2 regions of the Mesorhizobium sp. 2RAF45 genome follow, and region 1 is predicted to be linked to the other one. Evidence: predicted binding sites of a transcription regulator. Region 1 holds the regulator's gene; the other holds the start of a gene.
What was found. Region 1 encodes HrcA, which represses chaperone genes, less so after heat shock. Its sites were predicted from a motif close to GTTAGCACTCNCNNNNNGNGAGTGCTAAC; they were not measured.
Positions count from the first base shown of each region.

Region 2: AB4Z43_RS16775 (co-chaperone GroES) is a predicted target of HrcA. The motif match lies at 2,771-2,799, and genes of this name have one in related genera.

Region 1 covers NZ_JBFRGG010000003.1:89,396-93,055, reverse strand. The annotation lists gene rph (ribonuclease PH) at 1-440, opposite strand, end outside; gene hrcA (heat-inducible transcriptional repressor HrcA) at 599-1,681, shown strand; gene AB4Z43_RS09870 (hypothetical protein) at 1,721-1,918, shown strand; gene AB4Z43_RS09865 (PQQ-dependent sugar dehydrogenase) at 2,010-3,377, shown strand; gene AB4Z43_RS09860 (LysE family translocator) at 3,488-3,660, shown strand, end outside.
Region 2 covers NZ_JBFRGG010000005.1:219,285-222,944, forward strand. The annotation lists gene AB4Z43_RS16760 (GYD domain-containing protein) at 1-119, opposite strand, end outside; gene AB4Z43_RS16765 (hypothetical protein) at 415-573, opposite strand; gene groL (chaperonin GroEL) at 714-2,342, opposite strand; gene AB4Z43_RS16775 (co-chaperone GroES) at 2,404-2,718, opposite strand; gene AB4Z43_RS16780 (hypothetical protein) at 2,964-3,218, shown strand; gene AB4Z43_RS16785 (DUF1488 domain-containing protein) at 3,215-3,481, shown strand; partial or broken gene AB4Z43_RS16790 (DUF6500 family protein) at 3,482-3,660, opposite strand, start outside.

The DNA of each region.
Region 1 (3,660 bases):
CGGGCTTCCATCCAGCGCAGGCAGTCATACAGCGCCACCCAACCGCCGGTGATCGAGGCGGTGCGGGTGCCGCCATCGGCCTGGATGACGTCGCAATCGACGGTGATCTGCTGTTCGCCCAGCGCCTGCAGATCGACGACGGCGCGCAAGGACCGGCCGATCAGGCGCTGGATTTCCAGCGTGCGGCCGCCCTGCTTGCCGGCCGAGGCCTCGCGGCGCATGCGCTCGCCGGTCGAGCGCGGCAGCATGCCATATTCGGCCGTCACCCAACCCTTGCCGGAATTGCGCATCCAGCCCGGCACCTTCTCCTCGAGGCTCGCCGTGCACAGGACATGGGTGTCGCCGAACTTCACCAGGCACGAGCCTTCGGCGTGCTTGGAGACGCCACGCTCGAAGGAGATGGCGCGCATTTCGTCGAATTGGCGTTTGGAGGGGCGCATTCAGGCTTCTTTCCCAGTCATTTTTCGGAATCGTGGCCGGCTTTTAGACGGATGGGGGGCAGCGCGCAAAGGAAAACGGACCGGGCGACCCGATACAGAGACCGGGTTGCGCCCACCGTGCCGAAGTCTATATCCTGAACAAGGAGGTTTTTGGCCGAATGACCAAGGCAATCGATCCGGGTTCGCAGCCGCTTGCACTTCAATCACTCGACATGCGCTCTCGCGACATCTTCCGGCGCATCGTCGATTCCTATCTCAGGGACGGCGAGCCCGTGGGTTCGCGCAGCCTGTCGCGCATCCTGCCCTCCTCGCTGTCGCCGGCCACCATTCGCAATGTGATGAGCGACCTCGAGCATCTCGGGCTGATCTACGCGCCGCATATCTCGGCCGGCCGGCTGCCGACGCAGGCGGGCCTGCGCTTCTTCGTCGATGCCTTCATGGAACTTGGCGACCTCTCCGACGAGGAGCGCCGCACCATCGAGGCGCAGGTGCGGGCCTCCGGCTCGGGCGCGACGCTGGAGCACATGCTGACCGAGGCCAGCCAGATGCTGTCGGGCATGTCGCGCGGCGCCGGCCTGGTGCTGGCCGCCAAGAACGAGGTGGCGCTGAAGCATATCGAATTCATCCAGCTGGAGCCGACCAAGGCGCTCGCCGTGCTGGTGTCGCAAAATGGCGACGTCGAGAACCGTGTCGTCGAGCTGCCGGCGGGCATCACCGTCTCGCAGCTGCACGAAGCCTCGAATTTCCTCAACGCCCATATTCGCGGCCGCACGCTGGCCGAGGCGCGCACCGAGATCGCCCGCATCAAGGAAGAGACGAGAGCCGCCCTCGACACGCTGTCGCAGGACCTCGTCGAGAAGGGGCTGGCGGTGTGGGCGGGTGCGGAAAGCGGCCTGCCGGCACGGCTCATCGTGCGCGGCCGCGCCAACCTGCTCGAAAACGTCACCGCCCAGGCCGACATCGAATTGCTGCGGCATCTGTTCGAGGACATGGAGACGCAGGACGGGCTGATCCAGCTGCTTGACCTCGCCGAGCAGGGATCGGGCGTGCGCATCTTCATCGGTTCGGAAAACAAGTTGTTTTCGCTGTCGGGCTCGTCGCTGGTGGTCGCGCCCTATCGCGACAAGGATGCCCGCGTCGTCGGCGCGCTCGGCGTCATCGGGCCGACCCGGTTGAACTACGCCCGCATCGTGCCGATGGTCGATTATACGGCGCAGCTGATTTCACGCATGCTAAGGTAGGGCCCTGGACGGTAAGAGACGGGCAGCAAGGAGAAAAGAATGGCGCTCGAAGAACTCAAGGCCCGGATCAGCCTGCTGCTCGAGGAGATGGTCAACCAGCCGGAAGACCAGCACGAAATCCAGGAACAATTGCGCGAGAAATTGCGGGAAATGCGCGCCATGGGCCTGCCGCTGCCGGCCGATCTGGTCGCGCTGGAAAAACGCCTCGACGACGATTTTTACGCTGCCGGCACATAAGACCGGATTTTCGCTTCCTCGTCAGGTCGAGCGAGCGGAACCCGGAGACACGCCGGCCGTTGGTTTCCTTCGCGACCAGATGGAGGACAAGATGATCCGATTGGCCGGACTGGTGATCCCCGCCCTGTTCCTCACAAGCGCGGCGTTCGCACAGCAGGCGGACCAGCCGGTGCTGAAGGGCGCGGCGGCCTTCGGCGACTGGCGTGCCGACAAACCGGGCGTGCGCCGACTGATCACGCCGGAAGACCTGCCGAAGCCCTATGTCACCAAGTCGGTATCGAACAGCGCCGGGCTTGCCGACATGCCGGCGGGCGCGAAGCCGCAATTGCCGCCGGGTTTTTCGGCCGAGCTGATCGCATCCGGCATCGACAATCCGCGCGCCGTGCGCGTCGCACCCAATGGCGACCTGTTCGTCGCCGACAGCGAAGCCAACCAGGTCCGCGTCTATCGCCTGGCCAAGGACAGCGCCAAGCCCGCCGAGGACGGCATTTTCGCCGGCAATCTCAACCAGCCCTATGGCATTGCCTTCTATCCGCCGGGGGACGACCCGCAATGGGTCTATGTCGCCAACAGCGACAGCATCGTGCGCTTCGCCTACCGCGGTGGCGACCTGAAGGCATCCGGCGAACCCGAAATCATCGTCGCCAACATTCCCGCGAACCATCACTGGACCCGCGACATCGTCTTTTCGCCTGACGGCAAGACGCTCTATCTGTCGGTCGGCTCCGGCTCGAACGTCGCCGAGGACATGGGCGAGGAGCCCGATGGCGGCCTTGAAGCATGGGGGAAATCGCAGCCGCTGGGCGCGACCTGGGGCTCCGAAGCGGGGCGCGCCGACGTGCAGGCCTTCGATCCGGACGGCAAGAACGGCCGCATCGTCGCCACCGGCCTGCGCAACTGTTCGGGCATGACCATCCAGCCGGCGACCGGCGCGCTGTGGTGCGTCGTCAACGAGCGCGACGCGCTGGGCGACAATGTGCCGTTCGAATACGCCACCTCGGTCAAGGACGGCGCGTACTATGGCTGGCCCTGGTACTATATCGGCAACCACGAGGACCCGCGCCACAAGGGCGCGCGGCCCGACCTCGCCGGCAAGGCAACCACTCCCGACGTATTGATGCAGGCGCATTCGGCGCCGCTCAACATCGCCTTCTACGACCGCAAGGACCTGCCCGCCGACAGCGGTTTTCCCAAGGAATACAGGGGCGATGCCTTCGTTGCTCTGCACGGTTCGTGGAATCGCGGCAACCGGACCGGCTACAAGGTCGTCCGCCTGCTGTTCAAGGATGGCAACCCGACCGGCGAGTATGAGGATTTCATGACCGGCTTCGTCGTTTCCAGCGGCGAGGTCTGGGGCCGGCCCGTGGGCGTGGCGGTGGCCCATGACGGCGCGCTGATCGTCACCGAGGACGGCAATGGCACGATCTGGCGCGTGACCTATGACGGCGGCCGTTCTTGAGGGATTTTACTCGGATGGCGCGGTATCTGGTGCAATAGAATCCGACCGCCAGGGAATTCAATCCTGGTCCGTTCCGTGCGAAAAGGCCGCCTGATCCAGGACCACTCGCCATGACCCTCACCGGCTTCCTCGCCTACAGTGCCGCCCTCGGCATCGCCGCCGCCATTCCCGGCCCCGGCGTCACCGCGCTTGTCGCACGGGCGCTCGGCTCGGGTTTTCGCTCGTCGCTGGCCATGTCTTTTGGCCTGATGCTCGGTGACCTCATTTACCTGACCGCCGTGGT
Region 2 (3,660 bases), on a different contig from region 1:
ATCACGCTGCTCACCTTGCCGCCAACACTTTCGAAAAGCGCCTTGACCGCAGCCTGCCTGTCGGAGCCTTGCATCAATCCTTTGGCGGCATGAGGCGCATAGTTTGCCAAGATAGTCACTTTCATGGGTATTTCCTCCAAATGTCATTGTCTCGTGCGGCTCCATAATTCGAGCGGCACGGAGTGATTTATTTTTCGGAACAATTGCAGGCGCCCAGGGACGCGTTGGCGGCCAAGGGCCTACTGCCAGATGAATATGCGCTTAAGCTAATATAATGACAATACCGGACGCGCCGATACTGCCGACAGGAAGGTGTCTGGCTGGACCACGCTCGGCCAACGGCATCGAGCTCGCGCCGTTGACGCGCGATGTGTGGTGCTGAGGTTGAACGGCCAGTAGCGGCGCGGTGCAACCTTACATCGGGCGCTTGGGTTCGCCCTTTTGTGGCGTTGCCGTGTCGGAATCCGATTTCTTGTGCTTGTCGGCGGCAATCCTGCGGATGCGGTCGAAGCGGCTTTCCTCGGTGGTTTCGGTCGTGACGACCGTCTGTGGCTTCTGCGCGAACACGATCATGGATCGATCTCCTGGGCTAGAGGCCTGTGCGCCGGGAGAGATCCCCCGGCGATCGTGTCCGGCTGCAAAAACCGGCGTGGATTCAGCTCAGACCTGGAAGACGGCTTCGATGAAGCCGCCCCCGCAGGCAGGCCGAGTTCTTAGTAACCGCCCATGCCGCCGCCGCCACCGGCAGGCGCGGCATCTTTCGCCGGAACGTCGGTGATCATGGCTTCGGCGGTGATCAGCAGAGCCGCGATCGAGCCGGCGTCCTGCAGTGCGGTGCGCACCACTTTCGCCGGATCGACGATGCCGGCCTTGATCATGTCGACATAGGTCTCGTTCTGGGCGTCGAAGCCCTGATTGTGGTCCTTGCTGTCGGCGAGCTTGCCGACGACGATCGAGCCCTCGACGCCGGAATTCTCGGCGATCTGGCGGATCGGCGCTTCCAGCGCCCTGAGCACGATCGAAATGCCGGCGGTGACATCGGCATTGGCGCCGTTGAGGCCCGACAGCGCCGACCGGGCGCGCAGCAGAGCGACGCCGCCGCCGGGCACGATACCTTCCTCGACCGCCGCGCGCGTCGCGTTCAGCGCGTCGTCGATGCGGTCCTTCTTTTCCTTCACTTCCGACTCGGTGACGCCGCCGACGCGGATGACGGCAACCCCGCCCGACAGCTTGGCCAGCCGCTCCTGCAGCTTCTCCTTGTCGTAGTCGGAGGTCGTCTCCTCGATCTGGCCCTTGATCTGGGCGACGCGCGCCTGGATGGTCGCCTTGGTGCCGGCGCCGTCGATGATCGTGGTGGTATCCTTCTCGATCAGCACGCGCTTGGCGCGGCCGAGCATCTCGATGGTGACGTTTTCGAGTTTGATGCCGAGATCCTCGGAGATCATCTGGCCTGAAGTCAGCACCGCAATGTCTTCCAGCATCGCCTTGCGGCGATCGCCAAAGCCCGGCGCCTTGACGGCCGCGACCTTGAGGCCGCCGCGCAGTTTGTTGACGACCAGCGTGGCAAGCGCCTCGCCCTCGACGTCCTCGGAGATGATCAGCAGCGGCCTGCCGCTCTGCACCACCGCTTCGAGGATCGGCAGCATCGCCTGCAGATTGCCGAGCTTCTTCTCGTGAAGGAGCACATAAGGCTCTTCCAGCTCGACACGCATCTTGTCGGCATTGGTGACGAAATACGGGCTGAGATAGCCACGGTCGAACTGCATGCCCTCGACGACGTCGAGCTCGGTTTCGGCGGTCTTGGCTTCCTCGACGGTGATGACGCCGTCATTGCCGACCTTGTCCATCGCCTTGGCGATCATCTCGCCGACGGTTGCGTCGCCATTGGCGGCGATGGTGCCGACCTGCGCGATCTCGGCCGACGACTTGACCTTCTTGGCTTTCGCCTTGATCTCGACGACAACTGCGGCGACCGCCTGGTCGATGCCGCGCTTCAAGTCCATCGGGTTCATGCCGGCGGCAACCAGCTTGGCGCCTTCGCGCAGGATCGAGGCGGCCAGCACGGTCGCGGTGGTGGTGCCGTCACCGGCGAGGTCGTTGGTCTTCGAGGCCACCTCGCGCACCATCTGCGCGCCCATGTTCTCGAACTTGTCGGCAAGCTCGATTTCCTTGGCGACAGTGACGCCGTCCTTGGTGATGCGTGGCGCGCCATAGGCCTTGTCGATGATGACGTTGCGGCCCTTGGGGCCGAGCGTGACCTTCACCGCATTGGTGAGGATCTCGACGCCGCGCAGCATGCGGTCACGCGCGTCGGTGGCGAATTTGATTTCCTTGGCAGACATTTTTTCAATCCCGTTCGAATTTGGAGTGGACGAACCCCGCGCGGAAGGCGCGGCGCACCAGTCAGGCGGCCTTCTTGGCTTCGACGCTCTTCTCGATGACGCCCATAATGTCGGCTTCCTTCATGATCAGAAGGTCCTCGCCATCGATCTTGACCTCGGTGCCCGACCATTTGCCGAACAGGATCAGGTCGCCGGCCTTGACGTCGAGCGGCACAAGCGCGCCGTTTTCGTCGCGTGCACCGGGTCCGACGGCGATGACTTCGCCTTCCTGCGGCTTTTCCTTGGCATTGTCGGGAATGATGATGCCGCCCTTGGATTTGGTATCGCCTTCGGCGCGCCGGATGACGACGCGGTCGTGGAGTGGCCGAAACTTCATGAAATCTTCTTTCTGGGGCCGGCTTAGGCGGCCGCTTCCCCCATATAGGCGCTTTGGCACTCGATAGATAGGAGTGCCAAAAATTATTCGCGGACCCGATAAATATTGAAAAGTATTATTTCGCCTTGCCGTTTCGTGATATCCGAAGGCTGTCAAATAATTCAAAAAATTGAATTTTGCCGGTCGAGTGCCTATTTATCGGACAAGTTCATTTTCACGATTCCAGCACCAAGGAGATTTATGCGATGGCCGACGGCAACCAGACGATCATGGAAAAAGCTGAAGCCCGCTTCGTCGACAAGCAGAAGAAGACGGCGGAGCGCAACAAGGCAACCGCCGAGTACATGTCCGAGGCGAAGGCCAGGGAGATCAAGACCGCAAAGCTCAGGACATTGCGCCTGGCCAAGGAAGAGGCAGACCGCGTCGCCGAAGCCCTGAACCCGACGCCGAAGAAGAAGCGGGCGACCAAGAAGGCCGCCGCAACGGAGGCAAAAACATGAGCCTGACCTTCCCCAACCGCAGCCGAAGCTATGACGAAGCCGGCAAGCGCATCCGCTTCGTCGGCCATGACGGGATGTTCCAGATTTCCTTCTCGGTCGCCGCCGATGCGATGACCAAGATCCAGCCGCGAACCAGCGCCGATGAAGCGGGCTACCTCGCAACGTTCGACACCGAGAGCAGCGTCATTCGCGATGTTGCGTCGAAGGCCTACGGCCGCACGCGCAAGAGCATGTATGTGCTGACATCAGACGACTTCGGCTGATCAGCCGAGGTCCATGTCCTCGATCATCGTCCGTATCTTCGCGGCTTTTTCGAAATGGTCGAGGCGGTGGGGTCCTGATCCACCATTCCGCTGCTTCCATCAGCAGCTCGGGATCGTCATTCCTGTTGGCGAAAAACGCGTAGAACGACACGCCCACGGCAGGCCCTTTCTCGGAAATC